DNA from 3 places in the Microbacterium sp. PAMC21962 genome. Region 3 is predicted to be linked to each of the others. Evidence: predicted binding sites of a transcription regulator. Region 3 holds the regulator's gene; each other region holds the start of a gene.
The links. The regulator HrcA, encoded in region 3, represses chaperone genes, less so after heat shock. The targets are predictions, from matches to a motif close to TTNGCACTCGNNNNNNNCGAGTGCNAA.
Positions count from the first base shown of each region.

Region 1: the regulator HrcA is predicted to act here: its motif matches at 2,081-2,107, upstream of KY498_RS08780 (Hsp20/alpha crystallin family protein).
Region 2: the regulator HrcA is predicted to act here: its motif matches at 3,099-3,125, upstream of groES (co-chaperone GroES).

Region 1 covers NZ_CP080381.1:1,823,253-1,828,812, forward strand. Annotated here, with positions in the region: gene KY498_RS08765 (ABC transporter ATP-binding protein) at 1-46, opposite strand, end outside; gene KY498_RS08770 (DUF4287 domain-containing protein) at 63-359, opposite strand; gene KY498_RS08775 (DUF2804 domain-containing protein) at 400-1,437, opposite strand; gene KY498_RS08780 (Hsp20/alpha crystallin family protein) at 1,554-2,009, opposite strand; gene KY498_RS08785 (hypothetical protein) at 2,306-3,295, shown strand; gene KY498_RS08790 (L-serine ammonia-lyase, iron-sulfur-dependent, subunit alpha) at 3,382-4,881, opposite strand; gene KY498_RS08795 (alpha-amylase family protein) at 4,929-5,560, shown strand, end outside.
Region 2 covers NZ_CP080381.1:3,057,765-3,063,324, reverse strand. Annotated here, with positions in the region: gene KY498_RS14420 (ABC transporter substrate-binding protein) at 141-1,403, opposite strand; gene rarD (EamA family transporter RarD) at 1,585-2,517, opposite strand; gene groES (co-chaperone GroES) at 2,716-3,012, opposite strand; gene KY498_RS16605 (PHB depolymerase family esterase) at 3,254-4,510, shown strand; gene KY498_RS14400 (methyltransferase domain-containing protein) at 4,534-5,560, shown strand, end outside.
Region 3 covers NZ_CP080381.1:538,790-544,349, reverse strand. Annotated here, with positions in the region: gene KY498_RS02660 (DUF1990 family protein) at 1-338, shown strand, start outside; gene hemW (radical SAM family heme chaperone HemW) at 338-1,555, shown strand; gene hrcA (heat-inducible transcriptional repressor HrcA) at 1,614-2,651, shown strand; gene dnaJ (molecular chaperone DnaJ) at 2,704-3,816, shown strand; gene KY498_RS02640 (16S rRNA (uracil(1498)-N(3))-methyltransferase) at 3,818-4,570, shown strand; gene KY498_RS02635 (HIT domain-containing protein) at 4,594-4,941, shown strand; gene KY498_RS02630 (PhoH family protein) at 4,892-5,560, shown strand, end outside.

The DNA of each region.
Region 1 (5,560 bases), 1.3 Mb from region 3:
CCGACGCTGCGGCCGGGGCGGACGACACCTCGGGAATGCTCGTCATGGGGGCATTATCCGCCTCAGGAGGCGCGCGCGGGGTTCGTGGCCTTGCCGTCCAGCCACAGCGTGTCGCTCGCATCGCTGTGGGTCGACGCGGTGCCCACGTGGGTCGACGCGATCTTCGGGCCCTTCGTGATCACGTGCACGAGAGCCATCGCATGCCCGCGGCCGAGGCCGTACTCGTCGGCGAGCCACGCGACGATCTCCCCGGCCTTCGTGCCGGGGCCGAAGCCCTTCTGCGTCGCCTGCTCCACGAACTGGCGCGGGGTGAGCCCGGTCTTGTCCTCGATGTTGTCGAGATATGCCTGAAACGACATCCGTTTCCCTTCCGGCGGTGCCTCCGCCTCGTGTTCAGCTCTACCAGCGATTGCGGACATCCTCGGCGAAGCCCTCGATGCCGTCGAAGTCGATGACCCCGCCCTCCACGGCGACGCGTCCCGACCACCGGCCGAAGCACTGGTCGGTGCGCGAGGCGACGACCCCGAGGCTGGTCGCCGACCGCTTGTCGAACGCGGGCTCGAACACCGCGTCGAGACCGCCGCCGCGCACCCGCCACGGACGCAGCGGCGTGGCGAGGTCGTAGTCCCAGGCGACGGGGACGGAGATCTTGTGCAGCACGCCGTCGACGACCACGCCGTTCTCGGTCGCCCCCGTCCCATCGGTCCAGCGCCCGCCCACCTGGATGCCGAACGTCCGGCCGTCGGCGAGCAGACCCGACCCGGCGCCCCAGTTCCACGCGACGTCGTACGGCCAGCGGCCCCGCCCGTGATCCAGGACCGCCCACGACCCGGCCGGCACGTCGTGATCGATCCCGTCGAGGGTGAGCGTGCCGGATGCCGGCAGCGCGACGTCCTTCACGGTGTACTGGAAGCGTCGGGACGACCACGGCACCACGACGGCGAGCAGGTCATGGCCGGGCGGCCGGGTCACGGTGATGTCGAACGACGCGGCGGGGATCTCCGCGTGCAGCCGCCAGAGCTGCCCGCGCTCGGCGGGCGCGATGGTCGCCGCGAAGTCGCGATGACGGGCGATCGTGATGCCCGTGCCGAGCGAGCCGGGCAGCGACACCTCGCGCGAGGGCAGGACGGTGGCGTTGCGGGACCACGTGCGTCCGGTGGCACGGTCGCGGATCCACACTTCGTGGACCGCGGCGTAGTCGAGCGACGACACGGTCAGCGACACGATGTGCGTGGGCGTGATGACGTTCCAGTACTCCCACCGCTTGTTGCGACCCCACGATCGCACGAACCGGCCGCGCCCCCGGCCGATGCCGTCGGTGTCGACGAGGGGCGTCCGGCTGAACCCGATCGCGGCCGGGTTCAGCCGGCCGTCGGGGCGCGTGAGGGAGACGGGTGCGGTGAGCTCGCGCTCGTGCGCGGCGGGGAGGTCGGGCATCGGCATCCTTGCTGACGTTCCGGGTCGGGTGCTTCGACACTAGCGCTGTCGACGCGAACCGCCCCGGTCCGAGGCGGACGCGGGGCGGTTCGGGCGGTGGCGCGGGGCGCCGACGGTCACGGCTCGACGGGCTGCGGCTCCTGTGCCGACGCGTGGGCCTGGATCGTGGGCGCGCCGCCGTCGGCGACGACCTGGACCTTGCGTGGCTTGGCCTTCTCGCTCACGGGGATCGTCACGGTGAGCACGCCGTTGCTGTAGGTCGCGGCGATGCCGTCGGTGTCGATGCCCTGGCCGAGGTTGAGCTGGCGCAGGAAGCTCGCGGTCTCGCGCTCGCGCGTGATCCACTTCACTCCCTCGCCCTCGGTGAGGGTGCGCTCGGCGCGGATCGTCAGCAGCTGGCCGTCCACGTCGATGTCGACCGAGCCCGGATCGATGCCCGGCAGGTCGGCGCTCAGCACGTAGTGGTCGCCGTCGCGGTAGAGGTCCATCGGCATCCGGCGCGGTCCGCGGCGCGTGTCGAAGAGGCCCGACGCGATGCGGTCGAGGTCACGGAACGGGTCATACGTGGCCATTGTTCTCTCCTGTTCGTGTATGGCTCTGTGAGTTCTGAAAGTTGAGCCTCATCGACTCAACTAACTTCAGATTAGCACTCACCCCAGGAGAGTGCCAACGGTTCACGCACAGCGAACCCTCCCACCTGCCCGGGCTCAGTTGACGCACGAGCCGGAAACCACGCCACCGTTTCCGGCGTCGGCGCCAACTCGCCGGGCAGCGCCCTCCTCCTCCCCAGACGGCGCACCCGCGCACGTTCTCCACGGGGCCTCGCGGCGCGGCGCGCGACGGCAGCGAATGCGCCCACGCTGAGGGGATGCCGCGCCCACCACGCCCGCTTCCGTCGACTCTGCCCCAGGTCTTCACCGCCGCCGATGCGGCGGCGGCGGGCGTCGCCCGCGGACGACTCGCGGCGCGCGACCTGGACGCACCCTTCCGCGGAGTCCGCCTCCGGCGTGAGGCAGACGACGCGGCGACGCTCGGCGAGGACGCCCCGGACGAGATCGCGCGGCGCGCCATCCTGCGTCGCGTCCGCGCGCACGTGCTGGTGCTTCCGCCCCACGCGTTCTACATCGGAACGACGGCGCTCGCGATCCACGGACTCCCCCTCCTCGACGCGGATGCCGCGGCATCCGGCGACCTCGACGTCGCCGTGCCTGCGCCGCACCGTGCGCTCCGGCGGACGGGCATCGCCGCCGTGCAGGTCGCGCCGATGCTCGTCCACTCCACGGTCCGGGCCGGAATTCCCGTCGCGACGCTCGGCTCCACCTGGGCGATGCTCGCCCGTGAGCACTCGACACGCGATCTGGTGGTCATCGGCGACGCGATCATCCGCGTGCCCCGCGACGGATGGGGGCGGCGTGTGCCCGAACGCCAGCTCGCCAGGCCCGAGAACCTGGGTGCGGCCGTCGCCGCAGGACGCCGACAGGGAATCGGGAAGCTCCGGGCAGCACTCCCCCTGCTGCGCACGGGCAGCATGTCGCCGCTCGAGACCGACTGGCGACTGTCGCTCATCGGGACCGGCCTGCCGGAGCCCGAGCTCGACGTCGAGGTGCGCACCTCGGACGGGCGATTGCTCGGCATCAGCGACGGCGCGTTCCGGGCTCACCAGGTCGCCGTCGAGATCGAGGGTGATCACCACCGCACCTCGCGTCGCCAGTGGGCGCGGGACCTCCAGAAGTACGCCGACTACGCGAACCTCGGCTGGGACGTCGTACGCCTGACCTCCGCGCACATCCGTCAGGATCCGTCCTTCGGCGCGGCACTGGTGCGCGCCGCCCTCGCGCGCCGCGCCGCGCCTGCGTGACCGGCCGCTCGGTGGGCCCGTTCGCCAGAAATGGCAGCGCGGTTTGCGGCGCGAGCGCCAACCGAACCGCGGCTGCGAGCCGGTGCTCAGCACTCCACGACGTTGACGGCGAGACCGCCCTCGCTCGTCTCCTTGTACTTCGTCGACATGTCGATGCCGGTCTGGCGCATCGTCTCGACGACGGCGTCCAGCGGCACGTAGTGGGTGCCGTCGCCGCGCAGCGCGAGACGCGCCGCCGTCACGGCGGTGGAGGCCGCGATGGCGTTGCGCTCGATGCAGGGGATCTGGACGAGCCCGCCGACGGGGTCGCAGGTGAGGCCCAGATGATGCTCCATCGCGATCTCCGCGGCGTTCTCGATCTGACGGTTCGTCCCGCCCATCACGGCCGTCAGCCCGCCGGCCGCCATCGCACACGCCGAGCCGACCTCGGCCTGGCATCCGCCCTCCGCACCCGAGATCGACGCGTTCGCCTTGAACAGCGAGCCCAGCGCCGTCGCCGTCAGCAGGAACCGACGGATGCCGCGGCGCCGGTTCGCCTCGGCGAGCGCCTCGGCCGAGGCCACGACCGCCTCCGGCGCGGGATCGGCCTCGCCGTGCAGGCCGAGCAGCGCCGAGCCGACCAGCTCCCCGTACGGGGTGACGGCGTTCGCGGCGCCGATCCCCGAGTCGGCGAGGAAGCGCCACCAGTACATCGCGACGGCGGGCAGGATGCCGGCCGCACCGTTGGTCGGCGCCGTCACGACCCGTCCGCCCGCGGCGTTCTCCTCGTTGACGGCGAGGGCGAACGCGCCCAGCCATTCCCCGGGCAGCTCCCGCCCGGAGGCGGCGACCTCCTCCAGCTGCGCCCGGATCGCTCCGGCGCGCCGCTTCACCTTGAGCATGCCGGGGAGCACGCCCTCGGCGTGCAGCCCCGCGTCGACGCACGCGGCCATCGCGTCCCAGATCGCGTCGAGGCCGGCGGCGACCTCCTCCTCGGATCGCAGCGCCTCCTCGTTGCGTCGGGCGACCTCCGCGATCGTCAGACCGTACTCGTCGCAGACGTCCAGCAGCTGCGCCGCCGTGGAGAAGGGCAGGGGCGAGGATGCCGCGGACACGGCCGCCTCCTCGCCCTGGCGGCGGATGAACCCGCCGCCGATCGAGTAATAGGTGTCCTCGCACACCGCCGCTCCCGCGGCATCCCGCGCGACCAGCGTCATCGCGTTCGGGTGACCGGGAAGGCGCGTGCGCGGGGCGAGCACGATGTCGGCGCGCGCGAACGCGACGGCGAGACGTCCGTCGAGCAGCAGGTCCGCCCCGTCCGTCCATCCCGACCACGCGCCGCGCACGAGAGCCGGATCGACCGTCTCGGGCTCGTGGCCCTGCAGCCCCGCCACGACGGCGTCGGGTGTGCCGTGACCGATGCCGGTGGCGCCGAGGGAGCCGTACAGCGCGCACTCGACCCGGACGATCCCGGCTCCCGTCGCGGCGGCGCGATCGGCCGCGCGGCGCGCGAAGTCGCGGGCCGCGCGCAGCGGACCCACCGTGTGGGAGCTCGAGGGGCCCACCCCGATGGAGAACAACTCGAACGCCGAGACGTACGCACTCACGCTCCGAGCCTACGCGCCGGTTACGCTGAGAACTCGGAGGGGGCACCATGACCGCACTGACGAGGCCGGAGGTCGACCTCCGCGCCGCGCTCGAGGCCTGCGAGGGCGCCGGACGCGTCGACGAGGGGTTCCTCTCCCGCGTCGATGCCCAGTTCCCCCGCCTGCACGAGCTCTTCACCCGTCTGTACGGCGATCGCGCCGACGGCCAGGAACAGCTCGCGGCGACCGTGGCCGCGGCATCCGCGTCGTGGAACGCACGCCCGCTCGACCTGAAGGTGCGCGACGCGCAGCGCGAGGCCGACCCCGAGTGGTTCCAGTCCGAGCGGATGCTGGGCGGCGTCTGCTACGTCGACCGCTACGCCGGCAACCTCGCCGGCATCCGCGACCAGATCCCGTACTTCCGCGAGCTAGGACTGACCTATCTGCACCTCATGCCGCTGTTCGACGCCCCCGACGGCGACAACGACGGCGGCTACGCGGTCTCGAGCTACCGGCGCGTCAACCCGAGCCTGGGCACGATGCAGCAGCTCACCGAGCTGGCGGCCGATCTGCGGCTGGCGGGCATCTCGCTCGTGCTGGACTTCATCTTCAACCACACCAGCGACGAGCACGAGTGGGCACGCAAGGCCGTCGCCGGCGACCCCGAGTACGCCGACTTCTACCTGATCTTCCCCGACCG
Region 2 (5,560 bases), 990 kb from region 3:
CCGGCACGACCGAAGAGGCCCCCTCCCGCCGCGAGGGGGCCTCTTCGCGTACCGGGATGCCGTGGCATCCATCCGCAGCGGCGCCGCACGCACGGGAAAGGGCCCCGGATCGCTCCGGGGCCCTCTCTACGCGTCGAGTGTCAGCGCGTGTCGATGCGGGTGTGCATGTTGTCGGCACCGAACTGGAAGATGCCGATGGACGCCTGCGTCGGGTCGCCGTGCTCGTCGAAGGTGATCGGGCCGGAGTAGCCGTCGTAGTCGGCCACGCCGCCGCCGAGGATGATGTCGGCGCACTCGGAGAACGAGGTGCACTTCTTGCCATCGCCCGAGCCGCCGGAGACCTCCTGCAGCTTGCCCGCCATGTCGGCGCCGGTGGTCGACTTCGCCGCGAGGGCGGAGAGGGCCAGCAGCACGACCGCGTCGTAGGACTCGGCCGCGTACGAGTAGTCCTCGAGCGCGGCGTTGCCGGCGGCGGTCCACGTGGTGTTCAGACGCTCCTTGAAGTCGTCCTCGAGCACCGGTCCGGGCGTGGTGCCCTTGGCGCCTTCGAGCGACACGGAGACCTTGTCGCCCCACTGCTTGAGGTTGCCGTCGACGAGGTAGAAGTTGCTCGCCGGCAGACCCGCGTTGACCAGGAGCGGAGCGATCGTCGCGAACTGGTCGAACGTGACGAGCACGACCGCGTCCGGCTTGGCGGCCGCGATCGTCGCCACCTGGGCGTCGAACGAGCTGTCGCCGTCGTTGTAGGACGCCTCGGCCACGACCTTGCCGCCGGTGGACTCGAAGACATCCTTGACGACACCGAACAGACCGGTGCCGTAGGCGTCGTTCTGGTAGATGATGCCGATGTTCTTGTGGCCGTCCTCGGCGATCAGGTTGCCGAGCACCTCACCCTGCAGCAGGTCGCTGGGGGCGGTGCGCCAGTACAGGCCCTTGTCGTCCCAGTTGGTGAAGTCGGGCGAGGTGTTGGCGGGCGAGAAGGTGATGATGCCGGCCGCGACGTTGGAGTCGAGGAACAGCTTCGTGACACCCGATGCCGCCGCACCGATCATGGCCGAGACGCCGGCGCTCTGCAGCTTGGGCACCGTGGTCTCGAAGGCCTTGTTGTCGGCGTCGCCGGAGTCGCCGGGGGTGAAGTCGACCGTGATGCCCTTGGCCGCCTTGTTCACCTCGTCGACGGCGAGCAGGACGCCGGCCTCCTCGGGCGGGCCGAGGAAGGCGAGGCTACCCGTCTGCGGCAGCACGCTGCCGATCTTGAGGGTCAGGTCCTCGGCCGGGCCGCTGCTTTCGCTGGGCGTAGACGAGCCGCCGCCGGCACAGCCGGCGAGCAGAACGGCGCTGACGGCGGCCACGGCGATACCGCCGAGCACCTTGCCAGCCCGCGAACGTGTGAAGACGCTCATGTTGCTCCTTGATCTGGTTGACACGGGGCGAGCTCGGGAGCCTCCCCAGTGGGTCAAACCTAACGGCCTGGTCGCGTCCGGATTGTTGCGATGCGTTAACGGTGTGAAACGGAACGGTCACGGTGCGATAACGGTCGCGGCGGGCCGCGCGGCGGGTCTCGCGGTGGGCCGCGCGGTGGGCTCAGACCAGATCGACGACGTCGGCCGCGCCGCGGGCGCGCCGCCCGGCGATCAGCGAGTCGGCGCTGAGGACGATGAGCGCCACCCAGACGAGTCCGAACCCGATCCACCGCTCCAGCGGCATCGGCTCCTGGAGGATCCACGCGCCGGTGATGAACTGCAGGATCGGCGCGACGAACTGGAGCAGGCCGATGACGGTGAGCGGGGCACGGCGGGCGCCGCTGGCGAACAGCAGCAGCGGCACGGCTGTCACGACGCCGGCGAGGGTGACCAGCACGGTGTGGCCGGCTCCCTGGGTGCCGAAGACGAGACCGGTCGTGCTCGCGACGACGACGAGCTGGATGAGCGCGATCGGGGTGAGCCAGAGGGACTCGAGCGTGAGACCGCTGATCGCGTCGACGCGCGGACCGATCTGCTTCTTGACGAGCCCGTAGGCGCCGAAGCTGGCGGCGAGGGTGAGGGCGATCCAGGGGAAGGAGCCGTACGCGACGATGATGACGATCACCGCGAGGCCGGCGAAACCGATGGCGACCCACTGCGCGGTGCGCAGGCGCTCCTTCAGCACGATGACACCCAGCAGGACGGTCACGATCGGGTTGATGAAGTAGCCCAGGCTGCCCTCGATGACGTGCCCGGTGAGGATGCCGATGAGGAAGACCTGCCAGTTCACGTAGATCAGCAGACCCGCCACGATGGTCCAGAACACGAGACGGCGGTCGCGCAGGATCGCGAACAGCTTGCCCCAGGTGCGCGTGACCGTCAGCAGCACCGCGCAGAACAGCAGCGAGAAGAGGATGCGCCAGACGACGATCTCCCACGGCCCGATCGGGGCGAGCGTCAGGAAATAGAGGGGCATGAAGCCCCACAGGAAGTAGGCCGCGAAGGCATAGATCCCGCCGAGCCGCTCTTCGCGTGCGGTGTCGGCGGGTGTCATGAGACAAAGCCTACGACGGTCCTGACACTCGGATGCCGCGGCATCCTGCCGTTCAGCGTGCGCGAACCGCCATGTTCTGTGCGAGCCGCCACATTTCGGACGGGACGGGCCGTGGCGGCTCGACCGGGGTGTAGCGGCTCGCGAGGGGATGCAGAAGGGCCCGGATGCCGTGGCATCCGGGCCCTTCTGTGCGAATCGTCAGCGGACGACGACCGCCAGCACGTCGCGAGCGGACAGGACGAGGAACTCGTCGCCGCCGAACTTCACCTCGGTGCCGCCGTACTTGCTGTAGATGACGCGGTCGCCGACGGCGACGTCGAGCGGGACGCGGTTGCCGTTGTCGTCGATGCGGCCGGGGCCCACGGCCACGACCTCGCCCTCCTGGGGCTTCTCCTTGGCGGTGTCGGGGATGACGAGGCCACTGGACGTGACCTGCTCAGCCTCGACCTGCTTGATGACGATGCGGTCCTCGAGCGGCTTGATGGAAACCGACACGGTCTACCTCTTTCTTGCTGGGCGTGATGCTTCAAGACTCGTTAGCACCCACAGGGGTGGAGTGCTAACAGAAGTCTAGGGCGGAGTTGGCACTCGTGCAACGCGAGTGCCAACCGTGCGACACGGAACCCCCCTGTTACATGAATCATGTTTCACCTAACATCGGCTCTGGGCTCCCCTGAGCCGGGACCGCCGGGCAATGGTGCCCGGTCGAAGGCGGGAGCCGGATCGGAGCAGACCGATGACATCCCCCCGCATCCCCCGACGCCGCGCCGTGGCGGCGATGCTGACGGCCGCCGCACTCGCGGCCGCCGGACTGCTCGCCGGGCCGCTGGCGACACCCGCCACGGCGGCGACCGGGTCGTGGACCACCGAGTCGATCGCCGGCATGAACGTGCGCCTCTACACGCCGGCGAGCGCGCCGACGCTCGGCGCCGGTCGCGCCCTCATGGTCAGTCTGCACGGCTGCGTCCAGACGGCCTCCACCCTGCAGACGGCCGGCAACTGGGCGGCGACCGCCGAGAGGTACGGCATGGTCGTCGCCCTGCCCGACGCCCCCAACGGCGGCGTCGTGCTGGGCTGCTGGGACTACTACGACGCGAACCACTCGCGCACCTCCCCCGCCCGCCACGACGACAACCTCCTCGCCCTCGTCTCCACCCTCACCGCACGCGGCACCCTGGGCATCGACGCGGCGCAGGTGTACCTGTCGGGACTGTCGTCGGGCGGCGGCGAGACGATGGTGATGGGCTGCCTCGCCCCCGACGTGTTCGCGGGCATCGGCATCAACGCCGGGCCCACCGTCGGCACCACGTCCGGTCAGATCGGCAGCGTCGCCGTGTCGCAGGCCCAGGGCCGGAACACCTGCACGACGTTCGCCGGCTCGGCATCCGGAGCCTTCGCGACGCAACTGACCTCGGTGGTCTACGGGTCGAACGACACGACGGTCGCTCCCGGCTACAACACGCTGAACGCGCAGATCATGGCGGGCATCTACGGCGCCGGGTCGACCTCGACGTTCGCGCTCACCGGTCTCGCCGGAACGAACACCGCGGGCTCGGGCACGCTCTACGCGGATGCCGCGGGTCCCCGTGTCTCGCTGATCCAGAACACCGGGCTCGGACACAACTGGCCCGCGGGCGGCGGCCCGGGCGGATCGTACGTGTCGACGAACAGCATCGACTACCCGGCCTACGTCACGGGCTTCTTCTTCCAGAACAACCGACGCGTCGACCGCTCGGGCACTCCGACGCCCACCCCCACGCCCACCCCTACCTCCACTCCGACGCCCACGTCGACGCCGACCGCGCCGGCGGGCTGTGTGACCGCGTCCAACGCGGACCACAAGGCGGCGGGCCGCGCCACGAGCTACGGCACCAACCCCTACAACCCGTACTACGCGGTCGGGAGCCTCGACTACCTGGGACAGGGGGATGCGACCGTGACGAGCCTGCAGCAGGTGTCGGCGACGCGGTGGACCAAGGTGGCCGGCTGCTGAGCCGACCCGCATAGGCTGGCCGGATGGAACGCGCCGAGCTCACCGCCCTGCTGACCGCCGACGGTCTGCGGCTGGTCGATGAGCTCGGCGCGATCGATTCCGCCGACGACGTCGCCCGCACGGTCTCACGGCTGCGCGCCGCGGGGCTGTCGCCCGAGCTGGTCTCGGCCGCCGTCGGCCAGGCGCGGCTGCGCACCCGCGCCCGCGCCAAGTTCGGCGAGTTCGCCGACCGCATGCTGTTCACGAGGGCGGGGCTGGAGCAGGCGACGCGGCTGTCGATCGCCGCCCGTCACGCCGGCCGCTTCCGCGATGCGGGCGTACGGCGCGTGGCCGACCTCGGATGCGGCATCGGCGGCGACGCGCTCGCCCTGGCCGGCATCGGGCTGGAGGTGCTGGCCGTCGACGCCGACGAGACCACCGCCGCCCTCGCCGCCTACAACCTCGCGCCCTTCGGCGACGCGGCGACGGTGCGCCACGCCCGTGCCGAGGAGGTGCCGCTCGACGGCATCGACGCCGTCTGGCTCGATCCCGCTCGGCGCACGGCGGGACACGCCGAGACCGCCCGGCTCGGCGCGGCCGACTGGTCGCCGTCGCTGGACTGGGTGTTCCCGCTGGCCGCGCGGATGCCCGCGGGCATCAAACTCGGGCCCGCCTTCGACCGCGCCCTCATCCCGGACGATCCCGCCGGAGTGGAGGCCCAGTGGATCAGCGTCGACGGGTCGACGATCGAGCTCGTCCTCTGGACGGGCGCGCTGGCCCGCCCGGGGGTGCGGCGGGCCGCCCTCGTCCTCCGCGCGGGCGCCGCCTCCGAGCTGACGGCCGACGCGGACGCGCCCGACGCCGAAGTGCGCCCGCTCGGCAGATTCATCCACGAGCCCGAGGGCGCCGTCATCCGTGCCCGGCTCATCGGGGAGGTCGCGCGCCGGCTCGACGCCGGCATGCTCGCCCCGGGCATCGCCTACCTCACCTCGGATGCCGAGGCCACGAGCCCCTTCGTGCAGACCTTCCGCGTCCGCGAGCAGCTGCCGACCGATGTCAAGGCGCTCGCCC
Region 3 (5,560 bases):
ACGGCACACCGTATGTGGCCGCGGGCACCACGATCCGCGTCCACGGTCACGTCAAGCGCATGAGCGCCGACGGCGAGCTGCGGGTCATCTACGCGATCGAGGAGCCCCGTCGGGTCGGTTTCGCGCTCGGCACCGTGGGCGGCTCGGTCGTCAGCGGTGAGGAGTCCTTCGTCGTGACGTGGGCCGACAACGACGAGGTGCGCTTCACGGTGCGCGCCTTCGACCGCCCCGTCTCGGCGCTGTACCGACTGATCCCGCCCCTGCTCAAGCGCCGCCGCCGCGAGCTCTTCCGGGGCTATCTGCGCGCCATCTCCCCGATGTACACGACCCCCGCCTGATGGGATCCGCCCTCCCTCTCGGCGATCCCGCGCCCTCCGACGGCGCCCTGCCCCCCGACATCGTGATCGACCCCGATCGTGACTTCGGGGTCTACCTGCACGTGCCCTTCTGCCGTGTCCGCTGCGGCTACTGCGACTTCAACACCTATACGGCCGGCGAGCTGCGCGGAGCGCGGCAGGACGCCTACGCCGACGAGGTCCTGCGCGAGATCGCGCTGTCGCGGGAGGTGCTGAGCGCGCGGGGGCCGCTGCGGGCGGCATCCACCGTCTTCTTCGGCGGGGGCACCCCCACCCTGCTGCCCGGGGGCGACCTCGCCCGCATGCTCGACGGCGTCCGCACCGGCTTCGGCCTCGCCGACGGCGCGGAGGTCACCGTCGAGGCCAACCCCGACACCGTCACGGATGCCCTCGCGCGCGAGCTGGCCGCCGCCGGAGTGACGCGGATGTCGATCGGCATGCAGTCCGCCGTGCCGCACGTGCTCGCGGCGCTCGACCGCACGCACGACCCGGCAGGCGTGCGCACCGCCGTCGAGGCGGCGCGCACCGCCGGTCTCGACGTCAGCGTCGACCTCATCTACGGCGCGCCGGGGGAGTCGCTCGACGACTGGCGCCGCTCTGTCGAGACGGCCGTCGGGCTCGAGCCCGACCACATCTCCGCATACGCGCTCATCATCGAAGACGGCACCAAACTGGCGCGGCAGATCCGCCGCGGCGATGTCGCGGCCCCCGACGACGACCTGCAGGCCGACATGTACGAGCTGGCGGACGAGGCCTTCGCCGCCGCCGGATACGACTGGTACGAGGTGTCGAACTGGGCGCGCAGCCCGCAGCAGCGCTCCCGGCACAACCTGGCCTACTGGCGGGGCACCGACTGGTGGGGCTACGGCCCGGGGGCGCACAGTCACGTGGACGGGCTGCGCTGGTGGAACGTCAAGCACCCGGCCGCGTACGCGCAGCGCCTGGCCGCCGACGAGTCGCCCGCCGCGGCGCGCGAGCGCCCGGATGCCGCGGCGCGCCGGCTCGAAGACGTGCTCCTGCGCTCGCGCATCGCGGAGGGGATCGCCGTCTCGGATCTCACCGGCGAGGGCCGTCACGCCATCGCGGCCCTGATCGCCGACGGCCTCATCGACGGCGCCGCCGCGGTGCGCGGTCGTGTGGTGCTCACGCGGCGGGGACGCCTTCTCGCCGACGCCGTGGTCCGCGCCCTCACCGTCTGAGGCGGCGCACGCGGTAGGATTGGCACTCGACAACCCGGAGTGCCAACGAGGAGGAGTGATGGTCTCGGAACGCGGCCTGCAGGTCCTCCGCGCGATCGTGCAGGACTACGTCGACACGCACGAGCCGGTCGGGAGCAAGGCGATCGTCGAACGACACCAGTTCGGGGTCTCCGCGGCCACGATCCGAAACGACATGGCGCTGCTCGAAGACGAAGAGCTCATCGCCGCTCCGCACACCTCGTCGGGGCGTGTGCCGACCGACAAGGGCTACCGCGTCTTCGTCGACCACCTCGCGGAGCTGCGTCCCCTCTCGGGCGCGCAGCGCTCGGCGATCTCGTCCTTCCTCAGCGACCCGGGCGATCTCGACGATCTGCTGATGCGGACGGTGCGCGCCCTCACCCAGCTCACCGGACAGGTCGCGATCGTCCAGTACCCCTCGTTCGCGCGGGCGAACGTCTCGCACGTCGAGTTCGTCCACCTCGGAGGCGCGCGGGTGGTCGTCATCGTGGTCACCGACACGGGGCGCGTCTCGCAGCGGGTCGCCTTCCTCGCGGAAGAGCTGAGCGAGCAGTCGGCCGCACAGGTGAAGACCGCGATCGCCCAACTCGTGACCGGGAAGCCCGTCGGAGACGCCGCCGCCGCGATCGCGGAGCTCGCGGCATCCGTGCCCACCGGAACCCGCATCGACGACGCGCTGCGGGTCGTCGCCCGGATCGTCGGCGAGGAGCTCGACGACTTCCGCCAGGATCGGTTGGTCATGGCCGGCAGCGCGACCCTCGCCCGACGTGAGAGCGACTTCCGCGGCAGCATCTATCCGCTCCTCGAGGCCATCGAGGAGCAGGTCACCCTCCTGCGGCTGATGGGGGAGATGGTCGCCGACGAACACGGTCTCGCCGCGAGCATCGGGCGCGAGAACGCGGCGTTCGGTCTGACGGAGGCCTCGGTCCTGACGAGCGACTACGACACGACCGGAACCCGCGCCCGCGTGGGCCTGCTCGGTCCGACGCGCATGGACTATCCCACCAACCTCGCGGCGGTCCGCGCCGTCGCGCACTATCTGAGCCGGCTCCTCGACGAGGACGACGCGTCCCGCTGAGCGATCCGCTCCCGAACACCCACCCGCGCCCGAGAGGGCAGGAAAGGCGATTGTGGCCGACCACTACGAAGTCCTGGGCGTCTCCCGTGACGCGAGCCCCGAGGAGATCAAGAAGGCGTACCGGCGTCTGGCGCGCGAGCTGCACCCCGACGTGAACCCGGGCGCCGATGCGTCCGAGCGGTTCAAGCTCGTCACGCACGCCTACGACGTGCTCAGCGACCCCGAGCAGCGTCAGCGCTACGACATGGGCGGCGACGGCTCGCCCTTCGGCGGGGGAGCGGGCGCCGGCTTCGGCGGGTTCGGCGACATCTTCGAGACCTTCTTCGGCGGCGGCGGAGCCCGGACCGGACGACCCCGATCGCGCCGGGAGCGGGGCCAGGACGCGCTCGTGCGCGTCACGCTCGATCTCGCCGACGTGGTCTTCGGCACGCACCGCGACATCGAGGTCGACACCGCGGTGCTCTGCGACACCTGCCAGGGCTCGTGCTGCCAGCCCGGCACGCAGCCGACCACCTGCGACATCTGCCACGGCTCCGGCCAGGTGCAGCGGACGGTGCGCAGCCTGCTCGGCAACGTGGTCACGTCGCAGCCGTGCACCACGTGCCAGGGCTACGGCACGACGATCCCCTACCCGTGCGCCACGTGCCAGGGGCAGGGCCGGGTGCGCGCGCGCCGCACGGTGTCGGTCGACATCCCGGGCGGCGTGGAGACCGGCCTGCGCCTGCAGCTGCCCGGGTCCGGCGAGGTCGGTCCCGCGGGCGGACCCAACGGCGACCTCTATCTCGAGGTCACCGTCGCGAACCACGAGGTCTTCAGCCGCGAAGGCGACGATCTGCTCGCCACGCTGGAGGTGTCGATGCCGGACGCGATCCTGGGTACCCGCACCACGATCTCCTCGCTCGACGGCGACGTCGACCTGGAGGTCCGATCCGGGGTGCAGTCCGGCGATGTGCTCACCGTCAAGGGTCGCGGCATCACGCCGCTGCGCGGCGGCACGCGCGGCGATCTGCGCGTCGGCGTGCAGGTCGTCACGCCCACGAAGCTCGACGCCAAGGAACGCGCCCTCATCGAGGACTTCGCCAAGCGGACCAAGGCTCCCGCCCCCCGGCTGGCGCAGTTCCACCAGGGCATGTTCTCCAAGCTCCGCGACCGGTTCCGCGGCTGACATGGCGCTCCACTTCCTCGTCGATGAGCCATCGGTCGACGGTGCCGACGTGTCGACCGCCGACGCCGGCGACGAGGTCGTCATCACGGGCGCGGAGGCGCATCACGCCGCCGTCGTGCGGCGCGTGCGCATCGGCGAGGAGGTGACCGTCGGCGACGGCCGGGGCGTCTGGCTGACCGGCGTCGTCACCGCATCCGCCCCCAAGCGGGTCGTGGTGTCGGTGACGTCGCGGTCGCAGCAGGCGGCCGCGAGCCCCCGCATCGTCCTCGCCCAGGCCCTCGCGAAGGGAGACCGTGACGAGCTCGCGGTGCAGGCGGCCACCGAGCTCGGAATCGACGAGGTCGTGCCGTGGCAGGCGGCACGCAGCATCTCGCGCTGGACGGGCGAGAAGGCCGTCAAGGGCGTCGGCCGCTGGCAGAGCATCGTGCGCGAGGCGGCGAAGCAGGCGCACCGCGCCTGGACCCCCACCGTCGGCGCCGTGCTCACGACGCGCGAACTGGCCGCTCGCGCAGACCGGGCGCGCGTGCTCGTGCTGGAGCCGACCGCCCGCACCGCGCTCACCGCCGTTGCGCTCGACGACGTCGCGGAGGTCGTGCTCGTGGTCGGCCCGGAAGGCGGCGTCTGCGCGGAGGAGATCGCCGAGCTCACGGAGGCCGGCGCGATCGCCGTGCGCCTCGGCGACACGGTGCTGCGCACCTCGACGGCCGGGCCCGCCGCCCTGGCCATCGTCAACGCCCGGCTCGGCCGCTGGTGACGGGCGCTGACTACACTCGGAGTATGAGCGAACCGTCCATCTTCACGCGCATCCTGCAGGGGGAGATCCCGGCCGAGATCCTCGCCGAGACCGAGAACGTGTTCGCGATCCGCGACATCGCACCGCAGGCGCCCGTGCATCTGCTGGTCATCCCCAAGTCCGCCGCGCACCGCGACGTGGTCGAGCTCGCGGCATCCGACCCCGCTCTGCTCAGCGAGATGGTGGGCCTCGCCCACACGCTCGCCGCCGAGCACGCCGACGGCGACTTCCGTCTGATCTTCAACACCGGCTCCGGCGCGGGGCAGACGGTGTTCCACGTGCATGCCCACGTCCTCGCCGGTGGACTCGACGAAGGGAGCCTCGGTGGCTGAACCCGCCGACAGCGAACAGGGCGCGGCCGTCGAGCGGATCCTCGCCGACGGCATCGCGATGGTGCAGCTGCTCGGACCGCAGGATCGCCTGCTGCGGGTCGTCGAGCGTGAGCACCCGGATGTCGAGGTGCACGTACGGGGCAACGAGATCACCCTCAGCGGGGATCGGGATGTCGTGGCCCGGGCACGCGCACTCGTCGACGAGCTGATCGCCATGGCGCGGGCGGGCCAGGGCCTGGAGCCCGCCGACGTGCGCACGTCGGAGCGGATCCTCCGCGCCGACACGGGCGAACGGCCGTCCGAGGTGCTGGGCGAGGCGATCCTCAGCTCGCGCGGCCGCACGATACGACCGAAGACGCTCGGTCAGAAGCGGTACGTGGACGCGATCGACGAGAACACCATCGTGTTCGGCATCGGCCCGGCCGGGACCGGCAAGACCTACCTCGCCATGGCGAAGGCCGTCCAGGCGCTGCAGCGCAAGGAGGTCGACCGTATCATCCTGACGCGACCGGCCGTCGAGGCCGGTGAACGCCTCGGGTTCCTCCCGGGCACGCTGACCGACAAGATCGATCCGTACCTGCGACCGCTCTACGACGCGCTCAACGAGATGATGGACCCG